DNA from 2 places in the Devosia sp. A449 genome. Region 2 is predicted to be linked to the other one. Evidence: predicted binding sites of a transcription regulator. Region 2 holds the regulator's gene; the other holds the start of a gene.
What was found. The regulator PhoB, encoded in region 2, activates phosphate uptake and scavenging genes when phosphate is short. The targets are predictions, from matches to a motif close to TGTCATNNANCTGTCAT.
Positions count from the first base shown of each region.

Region 1: a site for PhoB is predicted at 1,467-1,483, ahead of ACX3OW_RS06570 (esterase-like activity of phytase family protein). Genes of this name have one in related genera too.

Region 1 is NZ_JBTMWU010000002.1:166,146-170,985, forward strand. It holds gene ACX3OW_RS06565 (ATP-dependent helicase) at 1-1,346, opposite strand, end outside; gene ACX3OW_RS06570 (esterase-like activity of phytase family protein) at 1,548-3,719, shown strand; gene ACX3OW_RS06575 (AsmA family protein) at 3,877-4,840, shown strand, end outside.
Region 2 is NZ_JBTMWU010000003.1:636,540-641,379, reverse strand. It holds gene pstA (phosphate ABC transporter permease PstA) at 1-670, shown strand, start outside; gene pstB (phosphate ABC transporter ATP-binding protein PstB) at 741-1,523, shown strand; gene phoU (phosphate signaling complex protein PhoU) at 1,550-2,260, shown strand; gene phoB (phosphate regulon transcriptional regulator PhoB) at 2,410-3,111, shown strand; gene ACX3OW_RS12340 (MFS transporter) at 3,279-4,840, opposite strand, start outside.

The DNA of each region.
Region 1 (4,840 bases), on a different contig from region 2:
TCGCCTATGCCGCGCTTGGGAACATTGATGATGCGTTCGAAGGCAAGATCGTCGGCAGGTTGGGCGACGAGACGCAGATAGGCCAGAGCGTCCCGGATTTCCTTGCGCTCGTAAAAGCGCGGGCCGCCGATGACGCGGTAATTGAGGCCGAGGGTAATGAAGCGCTCTTCGAACTCGCGCATCTGAAAGGAGGCACGGACCAGAATTGCCATGGAGTTGAGGCTCTCGCCCCCGCGCTGATATTGTTCGATCTCTTCGCCGACCGTGCGCGCCTCTTCCTCGCTGTCCCAGACTTGGGTGACAGAGACTGGCTCGCCAGTTTCGCCCACATCGGTCTGCAGCGTCTTGCCGAGGCGGCTTTCGTTGAAGGCGATGATGTTGGAGGCGGCCTTGAGGATGTTCGAGGTCGAGCGGTAGTTGCGCTCGAGCTTTATGACCTTGGCGCCCGGAAAGTCCTTTTCGAAGCGCAGGATGTTGTCGACCTCGGCGCCACGCCAGCCATAGATCGACTGATCGTCGTCGCCCACGACGCAGATATTGGCTTCGCTGGCTGGTTTCCCCTGAGCCAGCAGGCGCAGCCAGAGATATTGGGCGACGTTGCTGTCCTGATATTCGTCCACCAGCATGTATTTGAACTTGCGATGGTACTCCGCCAGCACGTCCGGATTTTCCTTGAACAGCCGGATACACTCCAGCAGCAGGTCGCCAAAATCGGCGGCGTTCAGCGCTTTAAGCCGGGCCTGGTAGGCGGCGTAGAGCTTGCCGCCACGACCATTGGCATAGCTGCCGCTATCGGCCGGCGACACATCCTTTGGCAGCAGGCCCTTGTTCTTCCATCCATCCATCATTCCGGCGAACTGCTTGGCGGGCCAACGCTTCTCATCGATATTGTCGGCGACGAGCAACTGCTTGATCAGCCGGATTTGATCGTCGGTATCCACGATGGTGAAGGAGCTGGTCAGGCCCACCAGCCCGGCGTGCTGACGCAGGATGCGGGCGCCGATCGAGTGGAAGGTGCCCATCCAGGGCATGGCATCGAGCCGCGGCACGAGCTTTTCGATGCGCTCCTTCATTTCCCGGGCGGCCTTGTTGGTAAAGGTCACCGATAGGATCTGGCCTGGCCAGGCGCGGTTGGTATTGATGATGTGGGCGATGCGGGTGGTCAGTACCCGTGTTTTGCCGGTGCCGGCGCCGGCCAGCACAAGCAACGGGCCTTCGATGGACTCCACGGCATCGCGCTGTTCCTCATTGAGGCCGCTCAGATAGTCGGGCGCCTGGTTCCGTTTGAACTGGCTGGTAATCGACCCGGCAGCGGGGCGATCGAGTGGGTGAGCATCACCGGACATTGAGGGCCTTTCCATCGCGGCGTCCGGGGCAGGACGCACTGCGCGGGCATTGACGAATCTTATTTTGTTCTCGTTGGGCAATATAGGGATTGGCGGGTGCGGTGTATAGAACGCGGGCGCTGTCACCGATCCGTCATGGTGGCGTCATGGGACTGTCTCGTGCCCACCCTATGCGGAGCCTATTCCAACCGAGGCTCCATCATGTTCAAGCCAAAATACCTGGCCGCCATCACGGCGGCGTTGCTGGCCACGACCGGTACGGTCGCCGCTGCCGAGTATTTCAACCGCATTGCCAGCTTCCCGGTCGCACTGAATACGCCCGATGCCGAAGAGGGGGCCGAGAACTCGGCCGAAATCATCACCGCAACCGAAGACGGCATGACGCTGGTTTATTCCAATGCGCTGCTGGGTGGCATTGGCTTCATCGATATCACCGACCCGACCGCGCCCAAGCCGGCCGGCTTCGTGGCGCTGGATGGCGGCCCTACCTCGGTGGCGGTGATCGGCGGCAAGGCGCTGGTGACCTCGGACACCACGACAGACTTCACCGCCCCTACGGGTTATCTGGCGATCATCGACATTGCCACCAAGACCATCGAGGCGACCTGCGATCTGGGCGGCCAGCCCGACGCCATTGCCAAGAATTTCGACGCTTCGCTGATTGCCATTTCGATGGAAAACCAGCGCGACGAAGACCTCAATGACGGCGTGATCCCGCAACTGCCCAGCGGCAATATCACCTTCTTCGACGTGGCCGGCGGCAGCGTCGATTGCGGCACCATGCGGGTCACCGAACTGGCCGGTGTTGCTGATTTCGCCGGCGATGATGCCGAACCGGAATATACCGACTTCAACAGCCTCAACGAATTGGCGGTGACGCTGCAGGAAAACAACCACATCGTCATCCTCAATGGCGAAACCGGCAAAATCATCAGCGATTTCAGCGCCGGCAGTGTTGACCTGGACGGCATCGACGCCACCGAAGATGGTCGTCTGAGCTTCACCGAGAGCCAGCATGGCCGCAAGCGCGAGCCCGACGCAATCCAGTGGCTCGATAGTGACCGCGTCGTCATCGCCAATGAAGGCGACTACGAAGGCGGCTCGCGCGGTTTCACCATCTTCCACAAGGACGGCACCGAACTCTATGAGAGCGGGTCGTCGATGGAATATATCGCCGCCCAGCTCGGCCACTATCCGGAAGGCCGCTCGGACGCCAAAGGTGTCGAGCCCGAAGGCATGGAAGTGGGCAAGTTCGGCGACACCAACTTCATCTTCGTCAACCAGGAGCGTTCCTCGCTGGTGGCGATCTACAAGGACACCGGTGGCGAGCCCGAATATTGGCAGTCCGTGCCCTCGGGCATTGGCCCGGAAGGCGCCTTGGCCATTCCGTCGCGCAATCTCTATGTCACGGCCAACGAGACCGATCTGTCGCCCGACGGGCTGGCTGGTTCGCATGTGATGATCTTTGAACTCGCTGAAGGCGAGCCGGCCTATCCCCAGATCATGTCGGATCTCGATGCCGACGGTAAACCGATCGGCTGGGCCGCGTTGTCCGGCGCCGTGGGTGATGCCGAACAGTCGGGCATTCTCTATGCCGTCAGCGACAGCGCGTTCAGCGAAGCGGCGGTCTACACCATTGACGCGACGGCCAAGCCGGCCCGCATCGTCAAGAAGACCGTGGTTACCCGCAATGGCGTGCCGGCCCAGAAGCTCGACCTGGAAGGCATCACGCTGGACGGCGAAGGCGGTTTCTGGCTGGCTTCGGAAGGCGACACCGCCAAGTTGACGCCGCATGCGCTGTTCCACGTCAATGCGGATGGCGAGATCGAGGATGAGGTCGCTTTCCCGGCAGCGCTACTGGCCGGCGAGACCCGTTCGGGTTCGGAAGGCATTGCCAAAATTGGCGACACGCTGTGGATCGCCATTCAGCGCGAATGGAAGGATGATCCCAAGGGTCTGGTGAAGCTGGTTTCCTACAACACCGAAGCCAAAGAATGGGGCGCGGTGCATTATCCGCTCGAGGCGGCCGCCGAAGGCACCTGGGTCGGGCTCAGCGAAATCACCGTGCAGGGCGACTACGCCTACATCATCGAGCGCGACAACCAGATCGCCGACAATGCAGCCCTCAAGGCAATCTACCGCGTGCCGGTAAGCGAACTGGTCGCGGCCCCGCTGGGCGGCGAGTTGCCGACCGTCAGCAAGGAACTGGTGCGAGACCTGGTTCCCGACCTCAAGGCCAATAATGGCTATGTGGTCGACAAGGTGGAGAGTTTCGCTGTCGACGCCGCCGGCCATGGCTATGTCATCACCGACAATGATGGCGTGGACGACTCCTCGGGCGAGACCTTCTTCTGGTCGATCGGCGCGCTCTGATCCTGCCGAATTGCCATGGATGGCCGGGCGGCGACGCCCGGTCATCGCTATTTAATCGCCGCCGCCATTTCGTGTCGTGTATTCAAGGCAATGGCGGGGTTGCGCGGGGCGCGTGCTTGCCTACACTCTGCCGCGGGAAATCGGGTGGCCGCGTGCAGTGCTGAACCGCATCTACATCATTGTCGGAACGCTGGCGATCATCGTGCTCGCCGGGGCTTTCATCGTGCCGTACTTCATCCAATGGAGCGATTATCGCACCCGGATGGAGGAACTGGCGACCAGCGTGCTGGGCACGCCGGTGACGGTGCGCGGCGATATTGAGTTCACCCTGCTGCCGCAGCCGCGCCTGCTGTTTTCCAATGTGCTGGTGGGCTCGCCCGAGGAGCCGGCGGCGACCGTCGACAGCGTCGAAGCCGAATTCTCGCTGATGGATTTCCTGCGCGATAATTACAACGTCACCCGTCTGGTGCTGCGCCAGCCGGTGATCGATTTCACCATTGATGAAAGCGGCTTTTTCGGCAGCGGCGTTTCGGTGGTTGGCGGCAATGGCAGCGTCGGGTTGGGGCAGGCCAGCGTCGTCGGGGCCACCATTCGGCTGATGGATCGCCGCTCCGGCGAGACTTTTGTGGCCGACAAGGTCAGCGGCGAATTCAAGCTTGGCAATTTGAACGGCCCGTTCGCATTTCAGGGCACAGGCGCCTTTCGCGGCCAAAGCTATGGCCTGCGCTTCAACTCGGCGGCGGCAGATGCGAGTGGCAAGGCGCAGGTGTCGATGTTCGTGCAGCCGGTTTCGGCGGCGTTTTCGCTGTCTGCCGAAGGCACGCTGGCGCCCGGCATGGCGCCCAAATTTGACGGCGCCGTCACCTATCGCCAGAAGCCGCCGGCTACCACGGTGGCCACCGATATTCGCGGCGATCTGGTGCTGGAAAGCAAGGTCACCGGCTCGACCGACCGCATCGTGCTGTCCGGCTATACGCTGCGCCCCGACGAGAACCGCGCCGGCACGCGGCTGACCGGGGCGGCGAGCATTCAGCTGGGTGCAGCCCATAGTTTCGATGCGGTGATTTCGGGCGGCGTCTTCTCGCTGCCGCCGCGCGACGCCAAGGAAGATGCATCGACAT
Region 2 (4,840 bases):
TGGGGCTTTCGTCGGCACCCTGTGGATGATGCTGATCGTCATCGTTCTGGCCGTGCCCATCGGGGTCGCCAGCGCCATCTACCTCGAAGAATTCGCGCCCAAATCCCGGCTGACCGATTTCATCGAGGTCAATATCAACAACCTCGCCGCCGTGCCCTCCATCGTCTTCGGCCTGCTCGGCGCCGCCGTGTTCATCAACTGGATGCATCTGCCGATCTCCGCCCCCATCGTCGGCGGTCTGGTGCTCACTTTGATGACGCTGCCCACCATCATCATCGCCACGCGCGGCGCGCTGCTTGGCGTCTCCCCGGCTCTGCGCCAGGCTGCGCTCGGCATGGGTGCCTCCAAGACCCAGATGGTGTTCCATCACGTGCTGCCGGTCACCTTCCCCTCGATCCTGACCGCCACCATTCTCGGCGTCGCCCATGCTTTGGGCGAAACCGCGCCGCTGCTGCTGATCGGCATGAAGGCCTTCGTCGCCCAGGTGCCGATGACCCCCTTCGATCAGGCCACTGCCTTGCCGGTGCAGATTTACCTCTGGCAGGGCAATGAAAACCGCAATTTCTTCGAACCCCGCACCGCCGCCGCCATCATGGTCCTGCTTGCCGTGATGATCTGCCTCAACGGCGTTGCCATCTACCTGCGCTCGCGCCTCGAAAAGCGCGCCTAGCTAAAGGACATCCCAAATGGATATGGTCGCCAGCACGGTTAAGATGACCCAGCAATCAGTGAATAGCGCAATGAACCCCATCGACGCCCTCGACCGCCCGATCCGCCTCACCGCCCGCGACGTCACCGTGCATTACGGTGCCAAGCAGGCCCTGTTCGGCATTTCGATCGACATTCCCGACCGCGCCGTCACCTCCTTCATCGGCCCCTCCGGCTGCGGCAAGTCCACCTTCCTGCGCTGCATCAACCGCATGAACGACACCATTGACGGCGCCAAGGTCGGCGGCGTCATCAAGCTCGACGGCGAAGACATTTACGATCCCAGCCTCGACGTGGTCGAACTGCGCGCCCGCATCGGCATGGTGTTCCAGAAGCCCAATCCCTTCCCCAAGTCGATCTACGAAAACGTCGCCTACGGCCCCAAAATCCACGGCCTCGCCCGCTCCAAGACCGACCTCGACGAAATCGTCGTCAACTCGCTGCGCAAGGCGGGCCTGTTCAACGAGGTCAAGGATCGCCTCAACGAGCCCGGCACCGGTCTGTCCGGTGGCCAGCAGCAGCGTCTCTGCATCGCCCGCGCCATTGCCGTCGGTCCCGAAGTCATCCTGATGGACGAGCCCTGCTCGGCCCTGGACCCCATCGCCACCGCCATCATCGAAGAGCTGATCGACGAGCTGCGCGAAAACTACACCATCGTCATCGTCACCCACTCGATGCAGCAGGCCGCCCGCGTCAGCCAGAAGACCGCGTTCTTCCATCTGGGCAATCTGATCGAGGAAGGCGTCACCGAAGACATCTTCACCAATCCGGTCAACAAGCAGACCCAGGATTACATCATGGGCCGCATCGGCTAACGCCCGCGCCCTAAGAGGAATTACCCATGTCCCCGACTGGCACCGACCATATCGTTACCGCCTATAGCGACGAGCTGACGCAACTGGCCCAATCCATCGCCGAGATGGGCGGCCAGGTTGAAGTCGCCATCGAGAACGGCACCAAGGCCCTGCTCAAGCTCGACCGCGAGCTGGCCGACCTCACCATCATCGCCGATCAGCGCATTGACGACATGCAGCGCCAGATCGACGAAATGGCCGTCTCGATGATCGCCCGCCGCCAGCCCATGGCGTCCGACCTGCGCGCCATCATCACTTCCATCCACGTCGCCAATGACCTCGAACGCGTCGGCGACATGGCCAAGCAGTTGGCCCGCCGCTCGCTCAAGCTCGAAGGCCTCAATCTGCAGCCCAGCTTCTATAACGGCGTCAAGAACATGACGGCCTTGGTGCTGCGCCAGATCAAGGATGCGCTGGACGCCTATGCCAGCCGCGACGCCGCCGCCGCCATCGAAGTGTGCAACCGCGACGACGAGGTCGATGCCATGCACACGTCTTTGTTCCGTGAGCTGCTGACCTACATGATGGAAGACCCGCGCAACATCACGCCCTGCACCCATCTGCTGTTCTGCGCCAAAAACCTCGAACGCATCGGCGACCACGCCACCAACATCGCCGAGCGCGCCTATTACCTGCAGACCGGCAAGCAGCTCACCAGCGAAGTCCAGGAACTGCAACGCACCCAGCTCAAGGCCTGATCGGCCTTTCCTCCCCTCCCCCTTGAGGGGAGGGGTCGGGGGTGGGGGTCCATCAGTGACCCGCCAAACCACCCCCTCCCCAGCCCTCCCCTCAAGGGGGAGGGAGATACAAATCGAACGCCGGCGCGCCGGCCCAAGGGGAGCCCCCCATGCCCGCCACCATTCTCGTTGTCGAAGACGAAGGCGATATCGCCATCCTGCTGCGCTATAATCTGGAAGCCGAAGGCTTTGCCGTCGTCACCGCCGAAACCGGCGACGAGGCCCAGCAGGCGGTCCAGGACAAGCTGCCCGACCTGATCCTGCTCGATTGGATGCTGCCCGAAATCTCCGGCATCGAACTGTGCCGACGCTTCCGCGCCCGCGAGGAAACCGCCCGCGTGCCGATCATCATGCTCACCGCCCGCGGCGAGGAAGAAGAGCGCGTCCGGGGCCTCGCCACCGGGGCCGACGACTATGTGGTCAAGCCCTTCTCGGTCCCCGAACTGATGGCCCGCATCCACGCGCTGTTGCGCCGCGCCAATCCCAATCTGGTTACTGCTGCGCTCAAGGTTGGTGATCTCGAACTCGACCGCACCACCCACCGCGTCCGCCGCGCCAGCCGCGACGTCCATCTCGGCCCCACCGAATATCGCCTGCTCGAATATCTGATGCGCCACCCCGGCCGCGTCTATTCGCGTGAACAATTGCTCGATGGCGTCTGGGGCAATGACGTCTATGTTGATGAGCGCACCGTCGACGTGCATATCGGCCGCCTCCGCCGCGCCATCAATCGCGGCAAGGACACCGACCCGATCCGCACCGTCCGCGGCGCCGGCTACGCCTTCGACGAACGCTTCGCCCAGGTGGCGTAAACCCACGGGTGAGCACCATCCCACCCCAAAACGCGGTGTCATCCCGGTCTTGAGCCGGGACCCATCCTGAGATCCAGCCACCGGTTCCATTTCAGGCTGGGCCCCGGCTCAAGGCCGGGGTGACATCGTGGGTGGGCCAAATCTCTACACGTCTGAGGGGTGCCCCCTCAAACCTCCGGAATATCCCTTAACGGCGTATCATCGCTCAGCGGCACCGTCTGCCGTTCGATCAGCCGATGCACCTTCGGCGGCTCGGTCCCCCGATGCAGCGCCCGCAGCTGCTCGCTATTCTCCGCATCCGCCTTGGTGCGCCGCAGATTGTGCCGCACATAGTCGATCCAGGTCGGCACGTGATAGGACTCGGTCCAGATATCGGGATGTTCAAGATCGCGCAGCAGCGCCCATTGCCTGGCCCCGTCGCGGATACGGATGCGGCGCCGCGCCGCCATCAGCGAGAGCAGGCGCGGAATGTCTTCCTGGGCGATGCGATAATCGATCATCACCATGATCGGCCCGCTGCGCGGTCGCATATCGAGTTTCAGGACCGGCTCATTGAAGGTGTCGAGCGGGTTGAGGTCCCGCGAATTGAACTCCGGCAGCGGCAGCCGGAACCCGACCAGCCCACACACCAGCAGCACCAGGCTCGCCATCACCAGGGCGGCCCCCAGCCCGAAGCCATCCGCGCTGGCTCCCCAGACCCAGCTACCCATCGCCATGCCGCCGAACGTGGCGGTCTGATACAGCGAGAGAGCCCGCCCCACCACCCAGCGCGGCGACGACAGCTGGATCGAGACATTGAACAGCGACATCGCCAGCACCCAGCAGCCGCCCGCGGGCAGCAGCGCCAGATGGCTCAGCAGCGGATCGCGGCTCAGCCCGAGCCCCACGCAACTGATGGCAAAGCCGGCACAGGCGAACCGCACGATCACTTCATTGCTGAACCGCTCGCGAATACGGCCATTGAGAAACGCGCCGCCAATCGCCCCCAGCCCGAAGCAGCCCAGCAGCGTGCCATAGACCATCGGGCCGCCGCCCACATATTCACTCGCCACCGAAGGCAGCAGCGCCAAAATCGACACCGCAGCCAGCCCGAACAGGAAGCTGCGAAACAGCACCGTCGTCAGGTTTGGCGACAGCGACACATAGCGCAGCCCCGCCAGGATGGCGCTGCCGAAATCTTCGCGCGGCAGCCGGTTTGGCACGTAATCCGGCTTCCAGCGCAGCAGCGCCACCGTCAGCGGCAGATAGCTCAGCGCATTGAGCGCGAAGGCGGCCGCCGCACCGGCCAGCGCCACGATCACCCCGCCAACCGCGGGGCCGACGCTGCGCATCATGTTGAAGCCCATGGCGTTGAGCGTCACCGCGCCCGGCAGGTCGTGCCGGGGCACGATATCGCCCATCGAAGCCTGCCAGGACGGGTTGAACAACGCCGTGCCGCAGCCGATGAGAAAGGTAAAACTGAGCAACAGCCAGGGCGTCAGCAGCCCCATGAACGCCATCACCGCCAGAACCGCCGAAACCAGCGCCAGCCCGATCTGGGCGATGATCATGACGATGCGGCGGTCGAAATTATCGGCCAGCGCACCCGAGGCCAAGGAAAATACCATGATCGGCAGCGTGGTCGACGCCTGCACCAGCGCCACCATGTTGTGCGAGTCCGTCAGCGTGGTCATCATCCAGCCGGCGCCCACCGACTGCACCAGCCCGCCCAGATTCGATACCAGCGTCG